3 regions of the Citrobacter sp. MNAZ 1397 genome follow, and region 1 is predicted to be linked to each of the others. Evidence: predicted binding sites of a transcription regulator. Region 1 holds the regulator's gene; each other region holds the start of a gene.
What was found. The regulator PurR, encoded in region 1, represses purine synthesis genes. The targets are predictions, from matches to a motif close to CANGCAAACGTTTGCNTG.

Region 1 (3,281 bases):
CTGCCAGGAGAAGTGCGCCAGAATCCAGCTGCCAAGCAGAGGCGCGAGGGCAGGAGATAAACCCACCAGCGGCATGATAGTGGCAAAAATGCGATTTGTTCGCTGCGCCGGATAATGATCCGTCACCAGTGCCTGCCAGGTCACGGCAGCCGCACAAACGCCGACGGCCTGGATAAAACGCAGCACCAGCAACCATACTGCGTTCTGCACCCACAGCATGCCGAGGCAGCCGACGGCGAAAATGGCCAGTCCGCTGAGCAAAACAGGTTTACGACCATAGCGATCCGACAGCGGACCCCATACCAGTTGGGCAACGGCAAAGCCGGCAAGGAACAGGCTCAGCGTCGCGCTGACCGCGGCGGCAGACGTATTTAAATCTTGCTGAATGTCGGCGAACGCCGGCAGGTACATATCGGTGGCCAGAAAGCCCAGTACGCTTAAGCCCGCGAGCCAGACTAAAAATCCTTTTCCAGGTTGCATGGCAGATCTCTTTTTGTGGCAGGTAAACAGGGCTCCAGAGTCTAAGGAGTGCAAGTCAGCTTGTGAAACGCTAATATTTGTCCGGTGGTTTCAAAATTTTTGCAGGCAGATTATGTGGTCAGAATATTCCCTTGAAGTGGTTGATGCCGTGGCCCGAAATGGCAGCTTTAGCGGTGCGGCGCAGGAGTTACATCGTGTGCCTTCTGCGGTCAGCTATACCGTACGTCAACTTGAAGAGTGGCTGGCGGTGCCGTTGTTTGAACGACGTCATCGGGATGTCGAATTGACGCCCGCTGGCGTGTGGTTTTTGAAAGAGGGTCGTTCTGTTATCAAAAAAATGCAGATCACCCGTCAACAGTGTCAGCAAATTGCCAACGGCTGGCGGGGGCAGTTATCCATCGCCGTTGATAACATCGTTAAACCGGAACGTACGCGGCAGATGATTGTCGATTTCTATCGCCATTTTAGCGATGTCGAACTGCTGGTTTCCCAGGAGGTGTTTAACGGTGTGTGGGATGCCCTGGCCGATGGACGTGTTGAACTGGCTATCGGCGCAACCCAGGCGATCCCGGTCGGGGGTCGTTATACCTTTCGCGATATGGGCATGTTGAGCTGGAAATGCGTGGTCGCTCGCCATCATCCGCTGGCGGCGATGGCATCGCCGCTCAGTGATGATACGTTACGGAACTGGCCATCTCTGGTACGCGAAGATACCTCCCGTTCGCTGCCTAAACGCATCACCTGGCTTTTGGATAATCAGAAGCGGGTCGTCGCGCCTGACTGGGAATCATCTGCGGCCTGCTTGTCTGCCGGGCTGTGTATCGGGATGGTGCCTGCGCATTTCGCCCGACCGTGGATTGATCGCGGTGAGTGGGTTGCGCTGGCACTCGAAAATCCTTTCCCGGACGCCGCCTGTTGTCTGACCTGGCAGCAGAATGACGCTTCACCGGCGCTGAGCTGGTTACTGGATTATCTGGGCGACAGCGAAACGCTGAACAGGGAATGGCTGCGGGAGCAGGAATGAACTGCTCCCGGCAGGATCAACGGCGATAGTCGCGGAAAGGACCGTCGGCAACCGAGCGGCGTTCAATCAGGCGTGGATGCACTTCAATAGACTGCGACTCTTCACGCTTGTTTACTATGCGGTCCAACAGCATGTTAAACGCGGTTTCACCCAGCGAGTCTTTCGGTTGGTGGATAGTCGTCAGTGAAGGGGTAAAGAAACGTGAATTGCGCACATTATCATAACCGATCACCGAAATATCCTGCGGCACGCGCAGACCCATTTCATCGGCCGCGCACAACGCGCCCATCGCCATAATGTCACCACCGCAGAATACCGCGGTCGGGCGAGAAGACTGGGTCAATATCTGTTGCATTGCACGATAGCCAGACTCCGGCTCAAAATCACCCTGCACAATCCAGCTTTCCGGTACGGTGATGTGGGCCTCTTCCATCGCTTTCATAAAGCCGCTAAGACGACCCGCGCCCGTGTTGCGCTCTAATGGCCCAGGGATAACGCCAATCTCGCGATGGCCCCGTTCAATCAGGTAACGACCAGCCATATAGCCGCCGGCAAAGGCGTTATCGATTACCGTATCGGTAAAATCGGCTTTTGCTTCACCCCAGTCCATTACCACCATAGGAATGTGGCGATACTCTTCCAGCATGCTGAGTAGCGATTCCGGATATTCAGAACACATGACCAGCAGGCCATCGACACGTTTTTGCGCCATCATGGACAGATAGGCGCGCTGTTTTTCCAGGTTGTTCCAGGCATTGCCGAGAATAAGGGTGTAGCCTTTCTGGAAACAATTTTTCTCGACTGCTTCAATGATCTCGGCGAAATAAGCCGCTTCGCTACTGGTCGCCAGCAAGCCAATAGATTTGGTGTGATTAACTTTCAAACTGCGGGCAACCGCGCTGGGAGAGTAGTGTAACTCTTTAATCGCTGCCCAGACCGCGTTACGCGTCTCTTCTGCAACGAAACGCGTCTTGTTAATTACATGTGATACGGTTGTGGTGGAAACGTTTGCTCGCTTCGCTACGTCTTTAATCGTTGCCATCAGATCTTACTCCAGACCATATCGTAAACTCCTGATAATACATAAGGTAAACGTTTGCCTTCCATCACCCTGTACCCATAGAAGGGATTGCAATACGCCGGGAAAAAGACACTGGACGTCAGGAGGGGAGTCAATGGCCGGTACGCTAATAAATTTAGCGTCGAATTTTGTCTGATCTTGGCCAAAAGGGGAAGTGCTAAAACGTGTATCACTCTAAATCCTGCAAGATTTTTACGTTTATTTGTGCAAAAATGCGTTACATCACTTTTTGTGTGGGAATTAATAAGGAGAAAAATTGATGAGCACCGACCTGAAGTTTTCTTTAGTAACTACCGTAATTGTACTTGCTCTGATTGTTGCTGGCGGACTGACTGCCGCACTGCATTGATTTATCCCGGGGGAGAGCCCTCTTTCCCCCGTCTCTCTCCCCGATTGTCATCAAATTGGCAATAGTCTTTTCCCATTTCGCTAACTTCTGTTTTTTGTGATTAATGTCATACTTTTGACTTCTGTGACGGTGTCGCGCGTCGACACGGCAATTCCGGAGTCTATTTATGAAGATCAATTTCCCACTGCTTGCCCTGGCGATTGGCGCTTTCGGCATCGGTACGACCGAATTTTCACCCATGGGGTTACTCCCCGTTATCGCCCAGGGCGTGGATGTCTCGATCCCGGCAGCGGGTATGCTTATTAGCGCCTATGCCATTGGCGTCATGGTTGGCGCACCGTTAATGA
Region 2 (3,281 bases), on a different contig from region 1:
CATCGCGCCAGCTGTTATCACGGCATGGAAGTGTGGGATAAAGACAGCTTTGGCCGGATTGCTTTTGACGATCAGAGCATGGGTTATAGCCATCTCGGTCATATTATTGAAAACAGCGTTATCCATCAGGCGTTGTGGAACAAAGCCCATCAGTGTTCGGATGTGTCAATCCTTGCCCCAGCGGAGCTGCAGCAGGTGGCCTGGGGTGAAAACGAAGCGTTTCTTACCCTCAAGGATGGCGGCATGCTTACCGCCCGACTGGTCGTCGGTGCTGATGGCGCCAACTCATGGTTACGCAACAAAGCCGATATCCCGCTGACCTTCTGGGACTACAACCATCATGCGCTGGTGGCGACTATCCGTACCGATGAGCCACATCAGGCTATCGCGCGGCAGGTTTTCCACGATGAAAGCATCCTTGCGTTTCTGCCGTTGGCCGACCCGCACTTGTGTTCCATTGTCTGGTCGCTGCCGCCTGAACGGGCAGAGCAAATGCAGCAGGCAGACGCAGAGGCATTCAATCAGGCGCTGTGCGTTGCGTTTGATAACCGCCTTGGGTTGTGCCGTGTGGAAAGCGAGCGGCAGGTTTATCCGCTGACCGGACGCTACGCGCGTCATTTTGCCGGGCATCGCCTGGCATTGATGGGCGACGCGGCGCACACCATTCATCCCCTTGCCGGGCAGGGCGTTAACCTGGGCTTTATGGATGCGGCCGAACTGGTGAGTGAACTCAAGCGGCTGCACGGTCAGGGCAAAGATATTGGTCAGCATATGTATCTGCGTCGTTACGAACGCAGCCGTAAACACAGTGCCGCACTGATGCTGGCCGGAATGCAGGGTTTCCGCGAATTGTTTTCCGGTACCCACCCGGCGAAAAAGCTGTTCCGTGACATTGGACTGAAACTGGCGGATACATTGCCAGGGGTTAAACCTCAGTTGCTTCGCCAGGCGATGGGGCTGAATGACCTCCCACAGTGGTTGCGTTAACTGCGTCACACTTTCCCTTCCCCCCGGCGGGAAGGGAGACCCTTCCTCATTTGAAAAATTCTAATTTCACCTCATTTTTCAGATTAGTTTTTCTCATCTCTTGTTTTTTCTCTGTCGGGAAAATTATCTCTTTTGTAGTGGTAAATATCGCTTAATGCGATAGTTTCCCGACCGGAGTGATTCTTTATGCGCCATTTTGCGCTCAGCACTGGTTTAATATTCTGTAGGGGGTTTTGCTAAAAATGGTCATAAGCTAATGTGATGACCCATTTTCTCTTATGGTTAAGTGCCCCTTTCGGTGATAAGTTCAGGCGAAAGTGAACGTTTGCGTCGGCGACCGGGATCGGAGTCGGCGTCTTGTCATGCGGTGAATTTTTCGCCGCTGAAAACGTGAAAGCCCCGCTTACTCGACGAGGAAAAGATGGCCCAGCAGACTCCTTTATATGAACAACACACGCTGTGCGGCGCACGCATGGTGGATTTCCATGGCTGGATGATGCCGTTGCATTACGGCTCGCAAATTGATGAACACCACGCGGTACGTACTGATGCGGGCATGTTTGATGTGTCGCACATGACAATTGTCGATTTACGCGGCAGCCGTACCCGGGAATTCTTGCGCTATCTGCTGGCAAATGACGTAGCGAAGCTCACCAAACCCGGCAAGGCGCTATACTCCGGAATGCTGAATGCGTCGGGCGGCGTCATTGATGACCTCATCGTCTACTACTTCACCGACGATTTCTTCCGCCTCGTTGTAAACTCCGCCACCCGCGAAAAAGACCTCTCCTGGATTACCCAACACGCTGAACCTTTTGCCATTGACATCACCGTTCGTGACGATCTGTCGTTGATTGCGGTTCAGGGGCCAAACGCGCAGGCCAAAGCCGCTACCCTTTTCACGGACGAACAGCGTCAGGCAGTAGAAGGCATGAAGCCGTTCTTTGGCGTTGAATCTGGTGATCTGTTTATCGCGACCACAGGCTATACCGGCGAAGCGGGTTATGAAATCGCGCTGCCGAACGAACAGGCTGCGGATTTCTGGCAAAAACTGGTGAAAGCAGGCGTCAGGCCTTGTGGCCTCGGCGCGCGCGATACGCTGCGTCTTGAAGCGGGCATGAACTTGTACGGTCAGGAGATGGATGAGGGCGTTTCGCCGCTCGCAGCCAATATGGGCTGGACCATTGCCTGGGAACCAGCGGAGCGTAATTTTATTGGCCGCGAAGCGCTCGAGTTACAACGTGAGAAAGGTACCGAACACCTGGTCGGTCTGATCATGACAGAGAAAGGTGTGCTGCGTAACGAATTGCCGGTGCGGTTCACCGATGTCCACGGTAACGCGCAAGAAGGCGTGATCACCAGCGGCACTTTCTCCCCGACGCTGGGCTACAGTATTGCACTGGCGCGTGTGCCTGCGGGCATTGGCGATACGGCAATCGTTCAGATCCGTAACCGTGAAATGCCGGTAAAAGTGACGAAACCTATTTTTGTACGCGCTGGCAAAGCCGTCGCGTGATTCATTCTTATTTGGAGAGTTAGTGATGAGCAACGTACCTGCAGAATTGAAATACAGCAAAGAACACGAGTGGCTGCGTAAAGAAGCGGATGGCACCTACACCGTCGGTATCACTGAACATGCGCAGGAATTGTTGGGTGACATGGTGTTTGTTGACCTGCCAGAAGTGGGCGCAACCGTTGCTGCTGGCGATGATTGCGCCGTCGCCGAATCAGTAAAAGCGGCTTCCGATATTTATGCCCCGATCAGCGGTGAAATCGTTGCTGTCAACGAGACTCTGGGCGATGCGCCGGAGCAGGTTAACAGCGAGCCTTATGGCGAAGGCTGGATTTTCAAAATCAAAGCCAGTGATGAAGCAGAAGTTGATGCGCTGCTGAGTGCGACAGAATACGAAGCACTGTTAGAAGACGAGTAATTGTTAATCCCCCTCTCCCTTTGGGAGAGGGCAGGGGTGAGGGTGCCAAGCTTCCCCTCACCCTAACCCTCTCCCGGAGGGAGAGGGAACTTATATTCACCGCACGTTTCAGGAACCATCGCTCATGACACAGACTTTAAGCCAGCTTGAAAACCGTGGCGCTTTCATTGAACGTCACATTGGGCCGGATGCTCAGCAACAGCAGGAGATGCTGAAAACGGTTGGCGCGGATTCATTAAATGCACTGATTGCGCAGATCGTGCCGAAAGATATCCAGCTCGCCACGCCGCCGCAGGTGGGTGAAGCCACGACTGAATATGCCGCGCTGGCGGAGCTAAAAGCGATTGCCGGTCGTAACAAGCG
Region 3 (3,281 bases), 1.0 Mb from region 1:
AGCCGCGCCGGGCACCTGCACCACCAGTTTATCCGGCACCGTCAGCGGATTGCGGGGGAAGGCCTCGCCTGGCGTAAAGGAACTAAAGGGCATGATACCGTAAGGCGCACGATTAAATTCGTCCGTCGCCACCGCCGGATACCCCTGCGCCAGCTGTGATTTCTTCGCCGCCTCTTTCTCTTTTTCCAGCAAATAGCCTACCAGGCTGATTTCGTATTTACGTATGTTTTCCACGTAAGCATAAGCTTCATGCCCACGCGCATAGCCATAGGTGAGTTTGCTGTAATAGGGCTTCTGACTCAGCAACGGCAAGCGCTGCTTTACATCTGCCCAGCTATCCGGGTTGCCTTTTGTTTTCACCGTGAGCGAACGGGCGTCCAGCATGTGCGCATAACCCATGTTGTAAGCAGCCAGCGCAAACCAGATACGTTCGTCCTGCGGGACACTCTCCGGTACTTTATCCATCATGTCCTGCAGATAGCGCGCACCGCCGCTGATACTTTGCTCGGCATCCGTGCGGTCGCTCAGGCCGAGACTTTGTGCGGTATTGCGGGTCAGCATCATCAGACCGCGTACGCCGGTGGGGGAGGTCGCCTGTGTATCCCAATGGGATTCCTGGTATGAAATCGCGGCCAGCAGGCGCCAGTCAATATCCTGCGCATATTTCGTAAACAGCGGCTGGAGATCGGGCAGAACGCTGTCCACTGCGCGTAAGAAGGTGCGCGTGTCGACGTAATCAAAATCATCGCCATGGCCGAGGTATTTCTCTTCCAGTCGTGCCAGCGTCCCGTCTTCGTTAATGTTATTGAAGAAGTCGAGCATGGCCGCCGACAGCGTATTGTCGTCGTCGCGGCGGCTGAACCAGGTAACCGGCTGTTCATCGCTGATATCGAGGGCAACGGCCAGTTCCGGGTGAACGCGCTGGAACAGACTCACAGCGACCGAATCGGCTACGGTATAGCTGAGTTTGCCGTCCACCACCTCTTCAAGCAGATTGTTGGTGCCGGCCTTGTCGTCCACCTTCCAGCTCAGATCCGGGAACTTCTTCTCTTTAAGTTCGCGCAAATCGTTGATCGCCACATGTCCGGGCGCGATGGTGAGTTGGCTGTCATTGACGGTGGCCAGGCTGCGTGGGCGGTAACTACCGACGCGGTAAACCAGTTGCTGCGATACCCAGTAGTAAACCGGGCCCGGCTGGTAGTTTTTGAGGCGCTCGTTGTTATAGACAAGGCCGGCAGCCAGCATATCGGCATTGCCGTGATCGAGGTCGTCAAAAATCTGGCTGATATTCTGGCGTACGGTCACTTTCAGTTTAACGCCGAGATAGCTGGCGAACTGTTGGGCGAGCTCGTAATCAAGCCCGTAAGGCTTATTATCTATACTGGCATACGTCAAAGGGGACGCAATAGTGCTTATGCGAAGTTCGCCCCGCGCCTTGATGGCCGCAACGCGGTTGTCGGCTTTGCCGAACCAGGGGATAGAAGGCCACAGGGCCGCTGCCAGCAGCAGGGTGACGATGCCGATAAGCAGATAATTAATCTTAAATTTTTTCAATTAGTTAATTCTCTGCGCCGTGCGATGCCTCAATAAATAGCCGCCATGAATACAAGGATGTTTATCGGTCGTTGAGCGGCATTTTGCGCAACAAAACGCCAGTTGGCAACTAATTAGCGAAGCCGCTACGTTTTACTGCTAAATGGCACACATGATTTTATTTCGACGCAAACGGTTTCGTCACCGCTCAGGATTCTCTATAATGACGCCCGTTTTCCCCCTGATGCACACTTAAAGCTTCGAAGACGAGAGACTTATGATGGAAATTCTGCGTGGTTCGCCTGCACTGTCCGCATTTCGTATCAACAAACTGCTGGCGCGTTTTCAGGCAGCCCGGCTCCCGGTGAGCAATATTTACGCTGAGTATGTCCATTTTGCCGATGTGAAGGATCGGCTGAACGAGGAAGAGCTCACGCGGCTGCAACGCCTGCTGAAATATGGTCCGAACTTAAGCAGCCATACCCCGTCCGGAAAATTACTTCTCGTTACGCCCCGTCCTGGCACCATCTCTCCCTGGTCTTCTAAAGCAACGGATATCGCGCATAACTGCGACCTTGGCAAAATCAATCGCCTGGAGCGCGGTGTAGCGTACTACGTTGACGCTCCGACGCTGACCGAAGCGCAATGGACAAGCGTGGCGGCTGAGCTGCATGACCGCATGATGGAGACCGTATTTACCGCCGAAGCGGATGCGGCACGTCTGTTTGAGCATCATCAGCCTGCGCCGGTGCAAAGTGTGGATCTGCTGGGTGAAGGGCGTCAGGCGCTGATCGACGCTAACGTGCGTCTCGGTCTGGCACTGGCGGAAGACGAAATTGATTATCTTCAGGATGCGTTTAGCCGCCTTGGCCGTAACCCGAATGATATCGAACTTTATATGTTTGCTCAGGCGAACTCTGAACACTGCCGTCATAAAATCTTCAACGCCGACTGGGTGATTGACGGCGAACAGCAGCCAAAATCGCTGTTCAAAATGATTAAAAATACCTTCGAGAAAACGCCGGACTATGTGCTGTCTGCCTATAAAGACAACGCCGCGGTGATGGAAGGCTCTGAGGTCGGGCGTTTCTTCGCTGACCACGAGACGGGGCGCTATGACTTCCACCAGGAAGCGGCGCACATTCTGATGAAAGTGGAAACCCACAACCACCCGACGGCGATTTCGCCGTGGCCGGGCGCGGCAACGGGTTCCGGTGGTGAGATTCGTGATGAAGGGGCGACCGGGCGCGGCGCGAAGCCAAAAGCGGGTCTGGTAGGCTTCTCCGTTTCTAACCTGCGTATTCCGGGCTTTGAACAGCCCTGGGAAGAAGATTTCGGTAAGCCGGAGCGTATTGTTTCCGCGCTGGATATCATGACCGAAGGTCCGCTGGGTGGCGCGGCATTTAACAACGAATTCGGCCGTCCGGCGCTGACCGGTTATTTCCGTACCTACGAAGAGAAAGTGAACAGCCACAACGGTGAAGAGCTGCGTGGCTACCACAAACCGATCATGCTGGCAGGTGGTATCGGCAACATTCGTGCCGATCACGTACAAAAAGGCGAGATCACCGTTGGCGCGAAACTGATTGTCCTTGGCGGCCCGGCGATGAACATCGGCCTGGGCGGTGGCGCTGCCTCCTCTATGGCCTCCGGTCAGTCTGACGCGGACCTTGATTTCGCCTCCGTTCAGCGCGACAACCCGGAAATGGAACGTCGTTGCCAGGAAGTGATTGACCGGTGCTGGCAAC

Region 2: a site for PurR is predicted at 1,302-1,319, ahead of gcvT (glycine cleavage system aminomethyltransferase GcvT). Genes of this name have one in related genera too.
Region 3: a site for PurR is predicted at 1,719-1,736, ahead of purL (phosphoribosylformylglycinamidine synthase). Genes of this name have one in related genera too.

Annotation. Positions count from the first base shown of each region.
Region 1 is NZ_JAKIVH010000001.1:1,048,407-1,051,687, forward strand. It holds gene punC (purine nucleoside transporter PunC) at 1-480, opposite strand, end outside; gene punR (DNA-binding transcriptional activator PunR) at 593-1,504, shown strand; gene purR (HTH-type transcriptional repressor PurR) at 1,521-2,546, opposite strand; gene cydH (cytochrome bd-I oxidase subunit CydH) at 2,845-2,934, shown strand; gene L2097_RS04830 (MFS transporter) at 3,101-3,281, shown strand, end outside.
Region 2 is NZ_JAKIVH010000004.1:32,391-35,671, reverse strand. It holds gene ubiI (FAD-dependent 2-octaprenylphenol hydroxylase) at 1-987, shown strand, start outside; gene gcvT (glycine cleavage system aminomethyltransferase GcvT) at 1,409-2,503, shown strand; gene gcvH (glycine cleavage system protein GcvH) at 2,529-2,918, shown strand; gene gcvP (aminomethyl-transferring glycine dehydrogenase) at 3,043-3,281, shown strand, end outside.
Region 3 is NZ_JAKIVH010000001.1:42,849-46,129, forward strand. It holds gene mltF (membrane-bound lytic murein transglycosylase MltF) at 1-1,554, opposite strand, end outside; partial or broken gene tadA (tRNA adenosine(34) deaminase TadA) at 1-2, shown strand, start outside; gene purL (phosphoribosylformylglycinamidine synthase) at 1,811-3,281, shown strand, end outside.